4 regions of the Oceanobacillus sp. M60 genome follow, and region 2 is predicted to be linked to each of the others. Evidence: riboswitches for the same ligand, from Rfam matches in the RefSeq annotation. Region 2 holds a riboswitch; each other region holds the start of a gene.
What was found. A riboswitch is a leader RNA that binds a small molecule or an ion and turns the genes downstream of it on or off. The one in region 2 is predicted to bind S-adenosylmethionine.
Positions count from the first base shown of each region.

Region 1: linked by a shared signal. The riboswitch ahead of ACW0TQ_RS18340 (5-methyltetrahydropteroyltriglutamate--homocysteine S-methyltransferase) and the one ahead of ACW0TQ_RS01665 (methionine ABC transporter ATP-binding protein) in region 2 are both predicted to bind S-adenosylmethionine.
Region 3: linked by a shared signal. The riboswitch ahead of metK (methionine adenosyltransferase) and the one ahead of ACW0TQ_RS01665 (methionine ABC transporter ATP-binding protein) in region 2 are both predicted to bind S-adenosylmethionine.
Region 4: linked by a shared signal. The riboswitch ahead of ACW0TQ_RS13720 (methionine ABC transporter ATP-binding protein) and the one ahead of ACW0TQ_RS01665 (methionine ABC transporter ATP-binding protein) in region 2 are both predicted to bind S-adenosylmethionine.

Region 1 is NZ_JBSSNH010000007.1:322,498-327,563, forward strand. It holds gene ACW0TQ_RS18335 (GNAT family N-acetyltransferase) at 1-461, opposite strand, end outside; gene ACW0TQ_RS18340 (5-methyltetrahydropteroyltriglutamate--homocysteine S-methyltransferase) at 953-2,068, opposite strand; SAM riboswitch class I at 2,164-2,266, opposite strand; gene ACW0TQ_RS18345 (MDR family MFS transporter) at 3,163-4,566, opposite strand; gene ACW0TQ_RS18350 (DinB family protein) at 4,881-5,066, opposite strand, start outside.
Region 2 is NZ_JBSSNH010000001.1:322,550-327,615, reverse strand. It holds gene ACW0TQ_RS01680 (2-keto-4-pentenoate hydratase) at 1-597, opposite strand, end outside; gene ACW0TQ_RS01675 (alpha-hydroxy-acid oxidizing protein) at 690-1,835, opposite strand; gene ACW0TQ_RS01670 (methionine ABC transporter permease) at 1,850-2,518, opposite strand; gene ACW0TQ_RS01665 (methionine ABC transporter ATP-binding protein) at 2,514-3,533, opposite strand; SAM riboswitch class I at 3,676-3,773, opposite strand; gene ACW0TQ_RS01660 (aminotransferase class I/II-fold pyridoxal phosphate-dependent enzyme) at 3,835-5,004, opposite strand.
Region 3 is NZ_JBSSNH010000005.1:5,048-10,113, reverse strand. It holds gene pckA (phosphoenolpyruvate carboxykinase (ATP)) at 120-1,706, opposite strand; SAM riboswitch class I at 1,890-1,995, shown strand; gene metK (methionine adenosyltransferase) at 2,164-3,363, shown strand; gene ACW0TQ_RS13185 (gamma carbonic anhydrase) at 3,418-3,945, opposite strand; gene ACW0TQ_RS13180 (hypothetical protein) at 4,449-4,838, shown strand; gene mnmM (tRNA 5-(aminomethyl)-2-thiouridylate-methyltransferase MnmM) at 4,847-5,066, opposite strand, start outside.
Region 4 is NZ_JBSSNH010000005.1:111,227-116,292, forward strand. It holds gene ACW0TQ_RS13710 (MetQ/NlpA family ABC transporter substrate-binding protein) at 59-916, opposite strand; gene ACW0TQ_RS13715 (methionine ABC transporter permease) at 978-1,646, opposite strand; gene ACW0TQ_RS13720 (methionine ABC transporter ATP-binding protein) at 1,639-2,661, opposite strand; SAM riboswitch class I at 2,790-2,889, opposite strand; gene ACW0TQ_RS13725 (thioredoxin family protein) at 3,030-3,350, opposite strand; gene ACW0TQ_RS13730 (toprim domain-containing protein) at 3,495-3,860, opposite strand; gene gcvH (glycine cleavage system protein GcvH) at 4,075-4,455, opposite strand; gene ACW0TQ_RS13740 (arsenate reductase family protein) at 4,522-4,878, opposite strand; gene ACW0TQ_RS13745 (DinB family protein) at 4,898-5,066, opposite strand, start outside.

The DNA.
Region 1 (5,066 bases), on a different contig from region 2:
TTCTTAAACAGAACGCGATCATTGCCAAACCCATCATAATTTGCTTTTACTGCTGCACCATCTACTGTTTTGTCTCCTCGCTCGATCACAAAGCCCATTTTTTGATGAAACGCAATCGATGTTTTATTTACGGGAGAAGTGATGGAGCGGATGATTTTCCGATCAGCCATTTTAACTTTGGTGAAAAATTTCTCATAAAGTGTTTTTCCAATGTCTTTCTTCCTGTAATCCGGGTGTACACCGACAAAATGAATATATGCTTCATCTGACTGATCTTGAGATAAAAATCCAATTAAAAAACCTATTATCTCGTCATCTTCTTCTGCGATAAAGCTGGTATTCTTAAAATGTTGAAAAAATAATTTAGGCAGCATTCCTGCCATATCACGCCCGCCCCACCAGTCGTTTATCTGCGGAATCAGGACATCATAATCCGAACTTTGTAAACTGCGAATTTCCATTCTACATTCTCCCTTTTATTTGAAACGATGTACTATCATTCGTATAAATTCTTTTATTTACCATGATAAAACAGCTGAATATTCTTATTGTTATTACTAATATATCAAAAAATTATAATGATTTCTTTCTTTGTTTGAATAATTTTTCACGCCCGTATGTTAACCTTGATTTAAATTAGGTTGACAAAGAGAGGAGCGTTTTTTTGTTCAAATCGTTTAAAAATCAATTCATCCTTTCGTCAGTTGTTTCAATATTATTCATCATAAACACTTACTTACTTTTTAATTTTACTTATCAAATCAGTGACATAATGGCAAATTTATTTTTGTTCATCACCTTAGCTTCCGTTTTCAATACTGGTTTATTAGCTCAAAAGTATTTTCATTCAAAACAATCTTCTCTAAATGATTCATAGTACGTATTCAAAAAAGTTCGACAAAAAGGAGATTTGGAAAGCCCACCTCTCCAAATCTCCTTTTTCTCATATCCCTTATTTCCACACATCTTCAGCAATTCGCACAACATGCCGGATTTTTTCCCATTGCTGTTCCTCACTCAATAAATTTCCTTCCTCTGTAGAAGCAAACCCGCATTGAGGACTCAGGCAAAGCTGATTCAACGGTACATAGCCCGCCGCTTCTGTAATTCTTTCTTTAACAGCTTCCGGATCTTCCAGCTCGCTGAACTTAGACGTGATAAGACCCAGCACAATAAATAAATCATCACGGTTCACATGACGCAAGGGTTCAAATCCGCCCGAGCGGTCATCATCAAACTCCAGGAAAAGACCATCCACCTGTAGGCCGCCAAAAATCGTTTCTGACACCGCCTCGTAACCGCCGCTTGACATATAGGTAGATTGGAAATTTCCCCGGCAAATATGCATTGTTACCAGCATATCATCTGGTCTGTTCGCAATCGATTCATTGATTGCTCTCGCACATAATTCAGCTGTTTTCTCTGGATTTCTTCCTTTTTCAATCAACGAATTTCTGCCCTTCTCTGAGAAAAAGGTTGCCCAGGACGTATCATCCAGCTGTAAGTAGCGGCAGCCTTCATCGTATAATGCCTGAATCACCCCTTGATAAGCAGCAACCAGGTCATCAATAATGGCTTCATCATTTTCATAAATTCCTTCTTCAAACTCCGCCCGGAAAAAGAGCATGTTCGGGCTCGGAATCGCAAATTTTGCAACCGCATCTCCAGCAATACCATGCAGGAATTTATAATGCTCAATCATATAATGATTACTAAAACCAATTTTACCGGTTACCTTAATGCCTCTTTTTTTCGTTTCCACACCAGTGAATTGCAAGCCTTGTTCCGCGCTATAGCCTTCCACGCCATCTAAGCCTTCCAGAAAATCAAAATGCCACCAGGCACGGCGAAACTCCCCATCCGTCACGGATTGAAGTCCTGCTTCTTTCTGCTGTTCTACCAGTTTGATAATTTCCTCATCTTCCATTTGACGCAATTGTTCTGAGCTGATTTCCCCTTTTGCCTTTTGTGCACGCGCCTCTTTTAAACGCTGAGGACGAAGAAAACTCCCTACATGATCTGCTCTGAATGGAGCCCGTGTATTTTTTGTCTCTGCTGATATTGCCATCGAATACCCCTTCCTCTTTATCTGCTATATTCATTCTATATTCCATTAAAAAAACCCCTTCCGAAAATAGAAGAGGTTCGATATGATAAAATCTCTTTTTATCTTCAAGCAAAAATGCTTCTGGAATTAGCACAGTACAAATCAACGTCTGCTGCTAAGGCTTCAGCGGGCCAGTCCCTCCACCTTTCTCGATAAGAATATATGGAATTATACGAATAATCACAGTTTACTTTACATGGAAGCAATGAATTCGTCAAGGAGAATCCCAAAATATAGGAACCTTGCTGCAATTGATTTTAAATCAAGATTACGTTAACTTTTTTTATCGGAAAAAATTTTATAATCTTCACTAATCACAAAAGCAGCCAAATACAAGCAGAAAAATAAAATAGCTGCTCCTTCCCACGATACACTATTCCTCGTAAATAAGGACTCAATAAAAAATTTATAAAAACAAACACTAAGGAACCATTGAGCCACATAACTCAAAAGCATTACTTCCTTTGTCTGCTTTATTTTCGCTGCTTCAAGGATTAACATGTATAACAAATCAAACAGCATCCCCAACACATAAGACAGAAACAGAAACCCGCCGAAGTAAAGAAAATTCATAAAAACAGTATCAAAAAATTGTATTTCGATAAGTTTCCAGCCTGCTAAAATATTAGATAATCCATGTGTTATCAACATTGGATTGACGACAATAGCCGTAATACTAGCTATTAGCAGACCAGCAATAAGCAGATTGGCAATAAAGGTCGCAATCTATTTGTTTCTTATTCACAATGGTTAGAGCCCTCCATATGCTATAACACGTTTTTAACGCCAAATCGTATTAACTTTCAAAAAGCACTTATAAATCTTAATAACTGTCTTATATTGCTATATGATAATTTCATTGTTATCATTCTTTGAAGTTTTTTAATATATATCTTTATTTTACCACTATATTTACACATATCTTTTACTAAGACTTCTTTAAGGGATGAAATACACAATTTCGTTCCCCCGTTCTACATCAAAAAAGTACCAGACATCTAACAATGATAAATTGTTACAATGCCTGGTACTTTATTTAGCTTGATATTAGAGCCTTAGCTGACACGATTTCCCGGTTTTATCTCTTCTTTTAATTTAAAAGAAAGAATAAATCCAACGATAGCAATAATTGCTGCTACGATAAAGGAAACATTCACACCATGAATAATACCATTGATATCCTCACCTGGTATAGCTGCAGTGGACATGATTGTTACAAGCACTGCTGTACCAACCGAGCCAGCTACTTGGCGGAATGTATTATTCATTGCTGTCCCGTGCGGAATCAATTCGTTAGGCAGCTGGTTCAATGCCATGGTTGTCATAGGCATCATTACCATGGCAATCGAAATCATGCGAATGGCATTCATGGTTGCCAGATAGTTGAAGCTTGTATCCGCAGATAAATTCGTGAATGCAAAAGTTGTCAAGGCTAGCAGTAACAAGCCGCCTCGAGCAAGCCATTTTCCTCCGAATCTATCAAAAAGATAACCGGTAATCGGGTTGGAGAATCCCATTATAATCGCACCGGGCAACAAGACAAGCCCAGATTCAAGCGCCGAGAAGCCAACCATATTCTGCATATATAACGGCAAAATAACATTTGTCCCAATCATCGCAGCGAAGACCAGCATTCCAAGCGCCGTTGCTAACGTGAATGTGCTGTGTTTGAATACCCGGAATTCAAGAAGCGGTTCTTTCAAGTTCAACTGTCTGGTAATAAACCAATAGAGAGAAATGCTGCCGATAACAATCGTAAGAATGACCTGAAGACTGAGCCACCCTGCGTCGCCGGCGACACTGAAACCGTATAGAATTGCACCGAAGCCGACTGTAGAAAGGATGACCGATAAAATATCCAATTTCGGTTTCTTCAGCTCTGTTACGTTTTTCAATAAGAAGTAAGCCGCTATCATATCTAAAATAGCAATCGGCAGTACAACATAGAATACACTGCGCCATGGGAACTGATCCACGAGCCAGCCTGAGAGACTCGGGCCAATCGCCGGCGCGAATGCAATAACTAGTCCAAACAGTCCCATTGCTGTACCTCTTCTATGAACAGGAAAGGTCAGGAATAATATCGTCTGCATCAGCGGCATCATAATGCCGGCCCCTGAAGCCTGCAAAATCCGCCCAACCAATAACAATGAAAAGTTTGGTGAAATTGCTGCAATAAACGTGCCGATAGTGAACAATCCCATTGCAGTCATAAATAATTTACGTGTTGTGAATTTATCAATTAAAAAAGCCGTAACTGGAATCATTATCCCATTTACGAGCATAAAAACCGACTGTAGCCATTGCGCTGTACTCTCACTTAAATTCAAATCTTTCATGATGGGTGGAAGTGCAGTCCCTAGCAGCGTCTGGTTCAATATGGTGACAAAAGCACCGGATAATAATACCGCGAAAAGCGGAATATATTTTTTAATTTCAAATGTATTTTCGCTTTCCATTTTATACCAACTTCCTTACAAAATATTTACTTTTTAATCAACAATAGAACATAATATCATATTTGAAAGAGAACAACAAATCATTCCGCTTATTTTGTAACATTTTTATTCAGTTAAGCCCTCTTTACATCAAAGGATTTTGCTTTGGTTAATATGGATAAGCTGATGAAAAGCTTTTCCGATGTACACTGTTTAATTTCATAAAAAAACCATTGCGTGCTCTATTGATGAGATACATGAATGGTTTTAAAATGATTGGTAATTTATTTTAACTTAAAACAGCTTTTTATAATCTATCATAATAAAGAAAAAAATTAATCCCATATATTAGGGCGTTCTACCCCCATTGTTCTCATATAACTTAACAGTTGTCCTGTATGCACAGATTCATGATATGCAATCCGCAATAACATATCGCCCAGTTTTCTTTTATAACCAACATCTGAACGGTCAATTTCAATATTTTCTAAATCATTTATATGTATTGTCTTAATATATTT
Region 2 (5,066 bases):
ATCTAATACCGCATCAGAGCATCCGGTATGTGTTGTTTTTCCATTATATTTTAAATCGAGATCAATTGCACCGAGCTTTTCTATGCTGGGAGAAGGAACAGGGCTGCCTGTAACTATTCTGCCTGTTGCTGTATTGTCAGATAGCAAATCCATTAATGAAAAATTCGGGAACCAGTTGATATATCTTGCATCTGGAATTTCAATTCCCGGAGCAACAGAAGTTTTTTCGATGATTTCCTGAACATCTGCGTTGTTTGAGATATCTTCATTGATGAAAAACATCAATTCAGGTTCAATCAAGGGAGAGAATAAATGGGATAGGGCATACTCAGCATCTCCCTGTAACACTTGTGATGTCAGAATGGTTCCGTAGGCAGGCTCGTGTGTATCAGCAATTGCCTGTGTTTCTTTGCTGGTCATACTGATTTTATAGCCCGCGACCGAATCACCCTCCTGAACACGTTTGTTAATAAACGCATGCTGCACTTGATATGCTTCGTCTTCGCTGATTGTATAGTTTTCACGAATAAATGAAACGGGCTTATGCGCCTCGTAAGCTGTTTCGATATGTGCTAAAATTTCGGGAATAACGCTCATGCTTAAAATCTCCTTATAGCTTTTTCATAATATTATATGATTATGATGAAAGAAAAGAGCGTCTCCGTCAAGAGGCCGCTCTGTATATATACTTAGTTATCAGCAGCAATTTTCAATGTGAGCTGCTTTACTTCTTCTATTGTCTTAGCTCCAGATAATGCCATCGATACAGCAACTTCTTGCGCAAGGTTAGCGAATATCTTCTGAACGCCTGCTTCTCCCTGAAGTGCAAGCGCGTAGGTATACGGACGCCCAAATAAAATCGCATCTGCGCCAAGCGCCAGGGCTTTGATGACATCTGCTCCCCGGCGGATGCCGCTATCAAGCAGCAAGGGGAAATCTGGACCAACAGCTTCGCGTATAGCTGGTAATGCTTCCAGACTTGGTATGATTCCGTCCATTTGTCTGCCGCCATGATTGGAGACAATAATCCCGTCTATTCCGGCTTTTATTGCTTGTTTTGCATCTTCAGGATGAAGGATGCCTTTTAGAAAAATTGGCAGCTTCGTACGTTGACGTAATGCCGTTATATTGTCCCAATGAAGGGATGGGTGATGAAGGTTTTCAATAATTGATTCAACTTCATCCTGTCCATCCTTTAAGCCTTCTTGAAATGCAGGATCCTGGACATAGTTTGCTTTTCCATACCCTTTTTTCAATGGGGAGTACTGATGCCTCATATCATCTTCACGCCACCCGAGAATCATAGTATCCACGGTGACCACTATCGCTTCATATCCGGCTTTTTCTGCGCGTTCTGCCATACTGTAGGAAATAGCATCATTATTGGACCAGTATAATTGAAACCATTTTGGTCCATGAGGAACAGCTTCCGAGACTTCTTCGATAGATCTTGCTGTAACAGTGCTTTGAATGTATGGAATATTCATCGAAGCCGCAACATTTGCAATGGCAAAGTCAGGTTCTTCATGAACCATTTTTAAATGTCCTATCGGAGCGACCATTAATGGGGAAGCATATTCTTTTCCTAAAATACGTATAGATGTGTCCACTTCGGAGACATTACGTAAAAACCTGGGAATAATCGAATATTTCTCAAAGGCTTCTCTGTTTTTTCTTAACGTTTCTTCCCCGCCGGCACCAGAGCGGATGTGGCCAAATACTTCTGCCGGCAGGGCATGCTTTGCTGCAGCTTCAAGCTGTGCAGTGCCAGTTGGAAAGGAATCTTGTATGGTTATATGCTCTAAGAAAGAGCCTTTCTTGGATGAGGTTGTCATATTTTTTCCTCCAATTAATCTTTTTTCAATCGTTCGGCGAGTCGGTTTCCAAGAGACTGAAGACCTTGAACGATAATAACGAGCATAATAACCGTAACGTACATGACGTCTGTTTCATAACGCAAGTGTCCAAATCGGTAAGCTAAGTCACCCAGGCCTCCAGCGCCGACTAATCCGGCCATAGCAGTTGCCCCGATAAGGCTGATTGTTGCGATGGTTAATGCAAGAACAATGGCTGGTCTCGCTTCACGCAGCATCACATTCCAAATAATTTGATGTGTCTTTACTCCCATCGCTCGATATGCTTCGATAACACCTTGGTTGACCTCTAACAGGGAGGATTCAATCAGTCTGGCGATATAAGGAGCTGCATTGACAACGAGCGGCACAATAACTCCTTTTACACCAATGGTTACACCTACAATCAATTTGGTGAAAGGAAGCATAAAGAATAAAAGAATAATAAATGGAATGGACCGGATGACGTTAATCAGCAGGTTTAAAGACTGATAAACAAACTTATTTTGCAAGGGTTGTCCCGGACGTGTCAAAACTAATAGAATAGCTAAAATAACGCCGATAATAACAGCGAAAAACAAAGAGATTAAAACCATTTGAAGAGTTTCTATTATGGCATCATAAAACTCTGAACCCCATTGATCAATAAATGCCTGCATGTTAATTCACCCCCAATTCTTCTACTTCTACGCCTTGTTCTTTTAAGAAGGAGAGAGAATGTTCTACTTGATGCTCACTGCCAATCAAATGAACGACAAGGTTGCCGACAATGCCATTTTTTAATTCGATAATATTGGCAGTCAGAATATTCGGCTCTACATAAAATTGCTGTGTTACCTTAGACAACAGCGGCTGACCTGTATTTTCACCAAGGAAGGTTAAACGAATTACTTTGCCTTCTAAATTCAATTCATCAATTAAACGATCCGATAATTTTCGTTGTGAAATGGTATTTAAGAACTTTTTAGTCGTCGGCTGTTTAGGTTTTGTAAATAGTTCTATCGTCGAACCTTGTTCAATGAGGTTTCCGTTTTCAATAACATAGACATAATCGCATATTTTTTGGATAACGTTCATTTCGTGCGTGATTAATAGTATTGTGATCCCAAGCTCTGCATTAATTTTTAATAATAGTTCGAGAATGGAATTTGTCGTTTCTGGGTCGAGTGCGCTGGTTGCCTCATCGCTCAGGAGGACCTGTGGCTCCTGTGACAGCGCCCTGGCAATAGCGACACGCTGCTTTTGACCGCCGGAAAGCTGGGAAGGATAAGCATCTTTTTTCTCAGATAAATCGACAATATCTAAGTATTTCATGACTCTTTCCTTAACCTCTGCCTTCGGTACGCCGAGTAATTTTAATGGAATCGCAATGTTATCATAGACACTGGCAGTCCTTAATAAATTAAAATGCTGAAAAATCATGCCGACCTTTTGTCTTGTTTGCCGGAGCTTTTCTTTTGACAGCTTCGTTAAGTCGGTTCCATCAATCCAAACCTTTCCTTTCGAAGGAGACTCCAGTAAATTGACACAGCGAATTAATGTACTTTTTCCTGCACCGCTGTAGCCGATTACGCCATGGATTTCTCCTTTATTGACAGAAATCGTCACATCGTCCAGTGCAGTAACATCCTTTCCTTTTTTGGAGGGGAAAACTTTTGTGACATTCTCTAATTTGATCATCTGCTGTTTTTCCTGCCTTTCTATCATTATGCTGCAGTTGATAGGTAATATTGTTTGCAGCTGTCTTGTCAGAATCGATACAATTTCTAAAAAAGAGCCTCTCTAGGGTAAGAGAGGCTCGAAAATGTAATCTTATTTTCTGCTCTCATCTTTCAAGACGGGTGTCTTGCTGGAATTAGCACCTTTTTTTAAGGTTGCCGAGCTTCAACGGGCCAGTCCCTCAGCTGCTCTGGATAAGAGGTGTGGTAGTAATTGAATTGTATTCTTTAAAAGTATCTTATTTTACAAGTTTCGTCAATATTTATTTTTGAAACAGCTGCAGTTTCTCAATACGTCGAATAGCTTCGCGAATACGATTCTCTTCTACGAGTAATCCGACGCGTATATAACCTTCTCCATTCTTTCCGAAACCATTCCCGGCTGCAACGGCTACATCCGCCTCTTGTAATAAATAATCAGCAAATGTTTCACTTGTAAATGCCGCTGGTACAGGGAGCCAGGCAAAGAAAGAGCCTTTCGGTGCAGTGACTTCCCAGCCGATACGTCTGCATTCTTCTATGAGAGCATCTCTGCGCTGTTCATAGCGTTCCACAAGCGAGGTGACACAGCTTTGGTCCCCTAATAATGCTTCCGCAGCTGCCTTTTGAATAGCTGGGAAAAGACTGACAAATAAATGGTCCTGCAGAATATTAATCGCTTCGATCATATCTTTGTTGCCAGCAGCAAAACCGACTCGCCAGCCGGCCATATTATAGGTTTTGGAAAGGGTGTACAGCTCAACGCCGACATCTTTCGCTCCTTTTGTCTGTAGGAAGCTTATTGGCTGATAGCCGTCGAAACCGATGGCTCCATAAGCGAAATCATGAACAACACCGATATCATTTTCCTTCGCTAACGCAACGGTATCTTCAAAAAATTCTTTCGTTGCGACACCTCCGGTCGGGTTGTTTGGATAGTTGAGATATAATAGCTTGGCAAGTTTCTTTTGTTCCGGCGTCAGGGCAGCATAATCTGGTAAAAAATTGTTTTCCTCTAATAATGGAAACGTGTCATAAGTAACGTCTGCTAATGAAACACTGGACAAATAATCTGGATATCCAGGGTCTGGCAAGAGCATTAATTCGCCTTCATCCATAACAGCTAAAGGGAGTTCTACCAAGCCAATTTTACTTCCGAACAAAATAGCAATTTCTGAAGCAGGATCTAAATCGACATTATATTCTCTTTTATAAAACTGTGCTGCAGCCCCTTTTAATTCATCGGTACCGCGGAAAGGGGAATATTTATGGGCAGCCGGATTTTCGGCGCTTTCCTGAAGTGTACGGATAATATGCGGCGGTGTCGGCTGATCCGGGTTGCCTTGTCCGAGATTGATAATATCTCTTCCTTCTTCCAGGGCTGCAGCGACTTTGCCGGCAAGGGATGCAAAAAATTGAGCAGGAAGCTTTTCTACACGACGGGATAACTTCATCATCTATCGACCTCTTTATACTAGTTTGTGAATTTTATAATTACATCTAATAGTATAAGTTT
Region 3 (5,066 bases), on a different contig from region 2:
GCCTAGAATTTGGAGATTTTGTGAGGTGAAAAGGAAAGAGCAGCAAGAAAAAAGGGTAAATCCAAATTGGAGTTTACCCTTTTAACGCGTGAATATGCTATTTTGGAGAAGCTGTTTGATTATACTGGACGATACAGCGGACCAGCCTGTTGAATTGTTTCGCTGACTTCCGTGAATTTCTCGAAATTCATATGAAATTTTCCAGCTAATTTTTTAGCTTCCAATTCATAACTTTCCTTATCCGCCCAAGCATTTTTAGGAACAAGCACTTCATCAGGAACACCTGGAATGGATTTTGGAATAGCCAATCCGAAAATTTCATCTGTTGTTGTTTCCGCGTCATTTAACTCGCCGATTAAAGCGGAATGCACCATCGCACGCGTGTAGGATAATTTCATTCTCGTTCCCACACCGAACATGCCGCCGGTCCAGCCAGTATTAATCAGAAATACATTTGCATCAAATTTATCAATTTTTTCTCCGAGCATTTCTGCATAGACAGATGGATTTAATGGTAAAAACGGAGATCCGAAGCATGCTGAGAATGTAGCTACAGGCTTAGTTACACCACGTTCTGTACCAGCCAGTTTGCTCGTGTATCCGCTTAAGAAATGATACATTGCCTGCTCTTTTGTCAATTTACTGATTGGCGGCAAAGTACCGGAAGCATCTGCGGTCAGGAAAATAATTGTATTTGGATGTCCAGCCACACTTGGCTCTAAGCTGTTATCAATATTTTCTAATGGATAAGCTGCCCGTGTATTTTCTGTTAACGAAGTATCATCATAATCCGGGACGCGTGTATCTTCATCCAAGGCGACATTTTCCAGAACAGATCCGTAGCGGATCGCATCAAAGATTTGCGGTTCTTTTTCTGCGGATAAATTAATGCATTTTGCATAGCAGCCGCCTTCAATATTAAAGACACCCTCGTCACTCCAGCCATGCTCATCATCACCGATTAATCTTCTGTCAATGTCAGCTGAAAGTGTGGTCTTTCCAGTTCCGGATAACCCGAAAAATAAAGCAACATCGCCTTCATCTCCAACGTTAGAGGAGCAATGCATGGACAGAACATTTTGCTCAGGGAGCAGGAAATTAGCTACAGAGAAGATAGATTTTTTTATCTCTCCAGCATATTCTGTTCCGCCGATAAGCACAATGCGCTGTTCAAAGGAAATGAGAACAAAAGCCTCGGAGTTTGTACCGTCAACTTCCGGGTCTGCTTTAAAACCGGGAGCGGAGATTACTGTAAAATCAGCTTCATGTAATTGCTCCATGTCTTTTTCAACAGGAATAAATAATTGTCTTGCGAATAAATTATGCCAAGCGTATTCATTGATTACCTGAATAGGCAGTTTGTATTTTTCATCCGCACCCGCATAAGCTTGCAGGTGAAAAATTTCCTCTTGGTTATCTAGATAGGCAATCACTTTGCCCAGCAGCTGATTAAAGACTTCCTCTTCAATAGGCTGATTAACATTTCCCCAGTCTACCTTATCCGCTGACAAAGCATCTTTTACAATAAATTTATCTTTTGGAGAACGTCCCGTGTATTTTCCAGTGGTGGCACGGACCGCGCCAGTAGATGTTAATTTTGCTTCATCACGATGAATAATTTTTTCAATAAGCTGGCCAACAGAATAGTTGCTGTAAATATTAGTTAAAGTGAGCTCCTCCAGTATACTTCTCCGCAATATTTTCATAAAGCAATTATTCACTCCTTAATTAATGGTTTAGAATTGATTTTATCTTGAAATATGTTTATTAGTATAACACATTAAATATAATAGTCCATACTAATTTATGAAAAATTATTTTTTCTGTCACAAATGATAATAAGGTTGACAGGAGAGGCTTGTTTCGTTAATCTAAATATTGAACGGATACTCTTATTTGGAGATGGTGGAGGGACAGTCCCGATGAAGCCCAGCAACCTCACTTGAAGTGAAAGGTGCTAACCTGATGCAAGGATCATTCCTTGAACAATAAGAGCGAAAGGCCAATAAGTTTTCCTTTCCTCATATATTTTGAAGGAGAGGTTTTTTTGTTTTTAGGAGACTTTTTAAATATCCTCTAAAAAATGAAACCACATTGGGTGGAATGATAAATTTATATTGAAATAGAGTTCCGTAACATTATTGGAGAAGGGGAGTTAGCCTTATGGCTGCAAATCGTCGTTTATTTACTTCTGAGTCAGTTACTGAAGGGCATCCGGATAAGATGTCTGACCAAATTTCAGACGCTATTCTGGATGAGATTCTCTCGAAGGATCCGAATGCCAGAGTAGCTTGTGAAACTACGGTTACAACTGGAATTGTTTTAGTTGCCGGAGAGATTTCTACAAGTACATATGTAGATATTCCTGCAATTGTACGTGAAACAGTACAAGGAATTGGCTATACACGGGCAAAATATGGTTTTGATTCAGAAACATGTGCTGTATTGACTGCTATTGATGAGCAGTCTCCTGATATTGCCGGCGGTGTGGATGTTGCGCTGGAAGCAAGACAAGGACAAGAAAGCGAAGAAGAAATCGAGGCAATTGGTGCCGGTGACCAGGGATTAATGTTTGGTTATGCATGTAATGAAACTGAAGAGCTGATGCCTTTACCAATTTCTTTAGCACACCGTTTATCCAAAAGATTAGCAGATGTCCGGAAGGAAGAGATTATCGGCTATCTGCGTCCAGACGGGAAAACACAGGTAACCGTTGAATACGGTGAAGATAACCAGCCGCTGCGTGTAGATACGGTTGTCATTTCCGCGCAGCATCATCCGGATATTACGAATGAACAAATCGAAGCGGATATTATTAAACATGTTGTCGAAGCTGTTGTACCCGGTGAATTACTGGATGAAAAAACAAAGTACTATATTAACCCGACCGGGCGCTTTGTTTTAGGCGGTCCGCAAGGCGATGTCGGCTTGACCGGAAGAAAGATTATTGTAGACACTTATGGAGGCTATGCCAGACATGGCGGCGGCGCTTTTAGCGGTAAAGATGCAACGAAAGTGGATCGTTCTGCTGCATACGCGGCCCGTTATGTTGCTAAAAATATTGTTGCTGCAGGTCTTGCTGATTCTTGTGAGGTTCAGCTGGCTTATGCGATTGGCGTTGCACAGCCCGTTTCTATCTCAATCAATACGTTCGGTACAGGGGAAGTCAGTGAAGAGAGATTAGTGGAAGCAGTCCGGGAGCTTTTTGATTTGCGTCCGGCAGGTATTATCCGCATGCTTGATTTAAGAAGGCCAATCTTTAAAAACACAGCTGCTTACGGCCATTTCGGACGTACAGATATTACATTCCCATGGGAAAAAACAGATAAAGTCGAAGAATTAAAAGCGTTGACTGCAAAATAAAAAAACGTCAGGTGTTTGAAGATGCCTGACGTTTTTCTTTGGAATAGGATGGTTTTACTCATTTCCGCCCATGTTTGTTTCTTTTAAATAATATTGTCCTTTTTCCACATAGGATTTACGGATGCGGTCCATTTCTTGATAGTCTTTATCGGTTAATTCACGAACCACTTTAGCCGGCCTACCCATAGCTAATGTGCGGGGCGGTATTTTTTTGCCCGGCGGCACCAGACTTCCTGCGCCGACAAAAGCATGCTCCCCGATCTCTGCGCCATCTAAAATAATGGACCCCATGCCAATCAGCGCATGATGGCGTATAATTGCTGAATGCAAGGTGACTTGGTGTCCAACAGTGACATCATCTTCAAGAATTAACGGCATATCAGGACTTTGATGCAGCATAGAGAGATCCTGGACATTGGTACGCTTACCTATTTTTGTCGGTGCTACATCACCGCGAATCACCGTATGAAACCAAATACTTGCTTCTTCTTCAATCGTCACGTCTCCGTTGATTACTGCATTTTTGGCAATGAATGCGGCAGAATCAATAGACGGGGTTATTCCTTTATATGATTCAATCATTTGTATTCCTCCAACTCAGTCATATTGATTAAAGTATATCAAAGGAAATATTATCTGGAAAGGCAGTTCTAAATGAGTTGATTTTAGTACTGAATGAAGGAGAAAGACTTGTTATTCCTATCGTAATCTCCTAATTGTAGGCATATATTCTAAGTCATTTGTTTGATGTGGATAATAAGTTTGAATGTAGATTTATTTCTTTTTATCCTCTACAGATACGCATCTTTTTATGGTAGAATAAATAAGCTGGTTACTTAAGGATAGTAATAACATAAAGAGATAAACAGAAATGCTATTCTAAGTAATTTCCACGTTGTTGATTTGACAATGGGAGCAGTAACAGATGTTCCAGTCATAACTGGAATAAGTAATTGTATAAATCTGTTTTAATCTCGCTATGGATAATGGGACATCCATACAAACAGGCGGACTTTTACAGAGAGAGAAAGTTTTGCATGTGGCGCAGAGAACTGATTTATCGTTAAAAATGGGGTTGTACTTTCATGTTGATTCAAATTGTAATAGGGATTTTATTTTTTATCGGTGTCTATATTCTGATAAGCGATGAGCAAAAATGGCTGCGTCTGACAACATTTGGTTATTTTATTTTGCTAACTATTATTTTTGCAGCCGGATATATGAATCAGTTGAACAGCCTGCAAGACCCTGAACTGGGTGACCTTTCTGCATTGCGCGACTGGGTTTATCTATTTGGATATTTATATTCTGTCCCGCTCATGGTTGTATCAGCTTATATTTGGATTCCCTATCCCAAAAAATATAAGACACTTCGCTCCCGTGTGCTCATGATTTCATTTATTATATTTATTATCATGACAGCCGGGCACTTCTTAAATTTATTCTTTCGATTACTATTTTTAGGAATTGCATAAGAAACGCTCTATGATGCAGAGCGTTTCTTTTTTTCGATAGCAATTAAAAAAGGTGCTTTATTTTGCTGATTGATAAATTGGTACCTGAGCACTTGATATTCTTTTTGATTTAATTGTGAAGCGTAAGAAAGAACCGCTTCTTTTTCTTCCCCGCCGCCCGGGTGTCCATAATAAATAACCAGAACGATCAGACCGTTTGTTTTCAGTTTTTTCAATATCGCTTCAACC
Region 4 (5,066 bases), on a different contig from region 2:
AATCTTTCGCTATAGGTGGATATACTCTCACATTCTTAGTATTCTTCGGAAATGCTCTTTATTCTGCATCAGTTGGTGTTGGAATTACAGCACCATTATAGTTATCCGTAATAAAATCCTGTATTTCTTGAGATTGCAGTACCTCTACTAATGTATTTAATGCTTCGCTGTCTTTGTCTTCTGAACGTACAGCTATAACATTTACATAATCTGATTCATCGCCTTCAATGAAAAGCGCATCTTCAAGTGGATTTAATCCTGCTCCGATAGCAAAGTTGGTGTTAATAACCACTAATGAATCTTCTTCACTATTATAAATATCCGGTGTAATCTCAGGAGCAACGTCCGGGTGGAAGGATAAATCTTTCGGATTTTCCTCAATATCGTCTATTGTTGCAGCAACTTTATCCACATCTTCATTTAATGTAATTAATCCATTTGCTTCAAATAAAGATAAAATTCTCCCCTGATCTGATACAGAGTTACTTAATACTACCTCTGTTCCATCTGGAATATCATCAATACTTTCAATACCTTGAGAATAGACTCCCATTGGTTCTACATGAACCCCGCCGATAGATTCAATCTCATATCCGGCATCCTCTATCGTTTGATCAAGAAACGGCTGATGCTGGAAGAAGTTCGCATCCAGTGTTCCATTATCTAAATCATCATTCGGTAAAACATAGTCTTCATACTGTTCAATTTCTAATGTAATTCCTTCTTCTTCTAATAATGGTGCTGCTTCTTCTAAGATTTCAGCATGCGGGATACTGGAAGCACCAACTGTAATTTCAGCCGGCTCGTCCCCATCACTGCCTGTACCTTCTTCGTTGTTGGAAGAATCATCATTTCCTCCGCATGCTGCTAAGAATAAAATCAAACTCGCAGCTGCTAAAAACCAAAGCTTTTTCATGTTGAACGCCCCTTTTTATTTTTTATTATGTGAATCAAGAAATTCTTGAATAGCACCTTTCTTAACGCTTGTCTATCTTTCTGGTTATAGCATCCCCAATAAACTGGAAGATAAATACGATAATCACAATGATGACTGTGCTGACAAATACAACATCCCAGCTTTTCCGCTGAAACCCGAAATAGTAAGCATGGTTCCCTAGTCCTCCTGCTCCAATCGCACCTGCCATCGCAGTATAACCGATTAAAGCAATCGCTGTAACCGTCAGCCCCGATACAAGTGCAGGCTTGGACTCCGGAAGCAGCACCTTAAAAATAATCGTACTTGCTTTAGCTCCCATTGCTTTGGCAGCTTCTACAACTCCTTTGTCTACTTCTTTCAATGCAATCTCCACTAATCTTGCATAGAAAGGTGCAGATCCGAGGATTAAAGCCGGCAGTGCAGCATTAGGACCGCGCAATGTCCCTACTACAAAATCGGTGAAAGGAAATAACAGCAGGATTAATATAATAAACGGAACGGCACGAAATACATTGACAAATGTTGCAACAACAAAATTAATCAATCGATTTTCCCAAAAGTTCCCTTTCGATGTTAAAAATAACAGCAGGCCTAAAAGTAAGCCAATAATAGCTGTACCGACTAAAGCTATAATGGTCATGTAAAGTGTTTCTTGAGAAGCTTCTACTAAATCTTCTATTGTAACGTTCGGAAATAATTCCTCAAGCATGCTGAATTACCTCCAATTCAATAACATCCTGTTCTTCCAGGTACTTTATTGCCTCTTCCTGCTGATTACCTACCAGCTGAACAATCAATGTCCCATAGCTCCCGACCTGTGTCTGGGTGATTTTCCCCTGCAAAATATTAACATGGATATCAAAATTCTTCACAAGCTGGCTGATTACGGTCTGATTTGCACTTTCTCCTAAAAACTGAATCCGTAATAACGCGCCCTCTTGATATCTTTCCTTCAACTCTGTCATGTCTTCCTCTTCCTCATCTGATCCAGTCAGCTGTTCAACAAACTTCTGTGTTACCGGCTGCTTTGGTCTGGTAAATACATCGAGAACCGTTCCTTCTTCTACTACTTTCCCCTGCTCCATCACTGCAACTCGATTACAAATTTTGCGGATAACATGCATTTCATGGGTAATCAAAATAATGGTTAAACCCAGCTTTTCATTAATATCCTGCAGTAAACGCAAGATTTGATTCGTTGTTTCTGGGTCAAGTGCAGAGGTTGCTTCATCACAAAGCAGCACCTTCGGAGAGTTTGCTAATGCTCTTGCAATTCCTACCCGCTGCTTTTGTCCGCCGCTCAGCTGTGCAGGATAGGCATTTTCCTTTCCTGATAAGCCTACTAATTCAACCAATTCCAGTACCCGCTTTTTCCGGTCGCTTTTCTCCACACCGGAAATCTCAAGCGGAAATTCTATATTTTCAGCGACTGTCCGGGACCAGAGCAGGTTAAAATGCTGGAATATCATTCCAATATCCTGTCTGGCGATACGCAAATCCTTTTTCGATAAGGAGGTAATAACCTGATCGCCGATTTTTATCGTACCTGTCGTTGGTTCTTCCAGCCTGTTAATCAAACGCACAAAAGTACTTTTCCCCGCGCCGCTGTATCCGATGACGCCATAGATATCTCCATCCGCTACGTTTAGATTTAAATTATCTACGGCGACAATATCTTTTTTTTCTAAAGAGAATATTTTCTTCAATCCTTCAATGGATATCACTTTATTTCACTCCTATATGTGTACAAACCTATTTTATTGTGTACGCTATATTTTCCTCTTCATTGAAAAAGCGTCCTTCTGCAAGAGAACAGAAAGACGCTTTATTATACACAATATCGTCCATTGCTCCCTTATCTTTACAGTTTCCTGCAGGAATTGGCACCTTTTCAATGATTGAAGGTTGCCGCGGTTTCAATGGGCCAGTCCCTCCACCGCTCTTGATAAGAGTTTGCCTATTTTTAAATGAAGTGCCATTATAGTAGCATGCCATTTGTGCCTTGTCAATCACAATCCCTAGCCATTCACTCAGGTTTCTGTGGAATCTGCTGCTTCTCGTATATTGAACCGTCCTCTTGTACAGAAAAAACTTAGTTGTTTATTGCTGTGAATAATTCCGGTTTGTATTTCATCAAATACTGATAAATATTTGCTGTCGATTGAAACGTGTACACTTTCTCAATCATTTTACCGTTTTCCATAAATGCAAGACATGGCACGCTTTCGACTTGATGAGACTGCATAAAATCAGGGTGCATGGACGCGTTCATCTCCGTAAAAATATCAGTTTTATGCAGTCTTTCTATTTTTTCAAGCATAGCGCGGGCTACCGTACATGTCCCGCAAAATGGTGTATAAATATATAGTATGAATCGTTGATGATTCTTTTCTTCTCCACTAAACTGTTTCAAGTTCATTCCCCTCAATCTTTTTCTTCCCATAAAATAATATATGCTGAGTGAAAGGATTACACTGATTGCGTATAAAACGACTTCGCATCTTTCCTTATTTATTTCCTCGGCGAATAGAATCCATTCTTATTTTAACGTTTTACGTTACCATTTTGCAAGGTAATTGAGATTGATTCCAATGCGTTTTCCTGCCAGAATACTTGCCAACATTCTTTTTGGGGTGGCGGCAACCTCACGAAATTCACTGCTTACATAAATATGCTCTGCGTGCGGCAGTTCCCTGGCTAGCTGTTTTCGGAGTTTCATTCCCGAATCATCCTCGTCCACCAGAATAAATACATCTGTATCGTCCAAATGATAATATTCCAACAGCTCTTCAAATTTTTCTACACCGATGGTTCCATTTGTACAAACAATGGTGATGGTATTGTCGTCAAGAATTTTTTCTAGATGCTTTTTATCAGATAACCCTTCAACGATTATGACTTTGTTGTAATCATCTTCCATCATCGTTTTGCACTCCTTATCGAAGTGATTAGGTAAACATCTTTTTTAACCTAATCCTATCCTATGCTTTTTCTATATTATATGAAAAGAAAAGAGCTAACTATACACGAATGTGGAAAAGTCAGCTCTTTTTCACCTATTTTTAGAGCCTTTTTTGAAAATTCAGGAGCAGCGCCTGTATTTTCTCTTTCTCTAAAATAGGTGTAATGTAATTTTATTATCCTTCGATAAATTCCTGGTATGCTTTCGAATCTAATAATTCCTCTAAATCTGCTTCATTCTCAAGTTCAATAACAATCATCCATGCTTTTTCATGCGGTGATTCATTCACAAGCTCTGGGCTGTCTTCCAGTTCTTCATTTACTTCTACCACTTTTCCGCTGACTGGAGCATACAGCTCGGATACCGTTTTAACAGATTCCACACTTCCAAATGGCTCTTCCAGCTCTAAAGAATCGCCGACTTCCGGTAATTCTACGAAAACAATATCGCCAAGCTCATCCTGTGCAAAGTCTGTAATTCCTATACGAACTTTTCCATCTTCTTTTTTTACCCATTCATGTTCTTTTGAATATAAATAATCATTTGGCAAGCTCATTTCGTATCCCTCCAACAAAACTTTATTCTCTTCAACTATACATGGAAGTCAGTTACATTTCTAGCACTATTTCCAGACAGATTCATAGGTTTCTTCTTTAAATCCGACAGTTACTTTCTTGCCGTCGGTTAAGACCGGTCTTTTGATGAGCATACCATCAGAAGCTAAAATCTCCGCCATTTCCTGCGGGGATAAATCATTTATTCTTTCTTTCAAATTTAATTCCCGATATTTTTTACCGCTGGTATTAAAGAATTTTTTAGGCGGCAGGTCGCTTGTTTCCATCCAAGACAGCAGTTCATTCGCACTTGGAGGCTCTTCAGCAATCGGAATCGCCTTATAATCAATTTGGTTTGCATCCAGCCATTTTTTTGCATTTCGACAGGTGCCGCATTTCGAATACCAATAAAAAGATAATGTCATTATTCTTCCTCCGCTTCTTCTATTGATCCTCTTTCGTTGGTCCCATAACGCCGGGCACCTCTAGGCCAGCCTGTCTAAGCAGCACAGTCATCTGACCGCGATGATGGATTTGATGACTGACCAGCATACGTAAAATACTTCCTTTCGGAGCAGGTCCGCCGAAATCACCTACTTCATTTACTAATGCT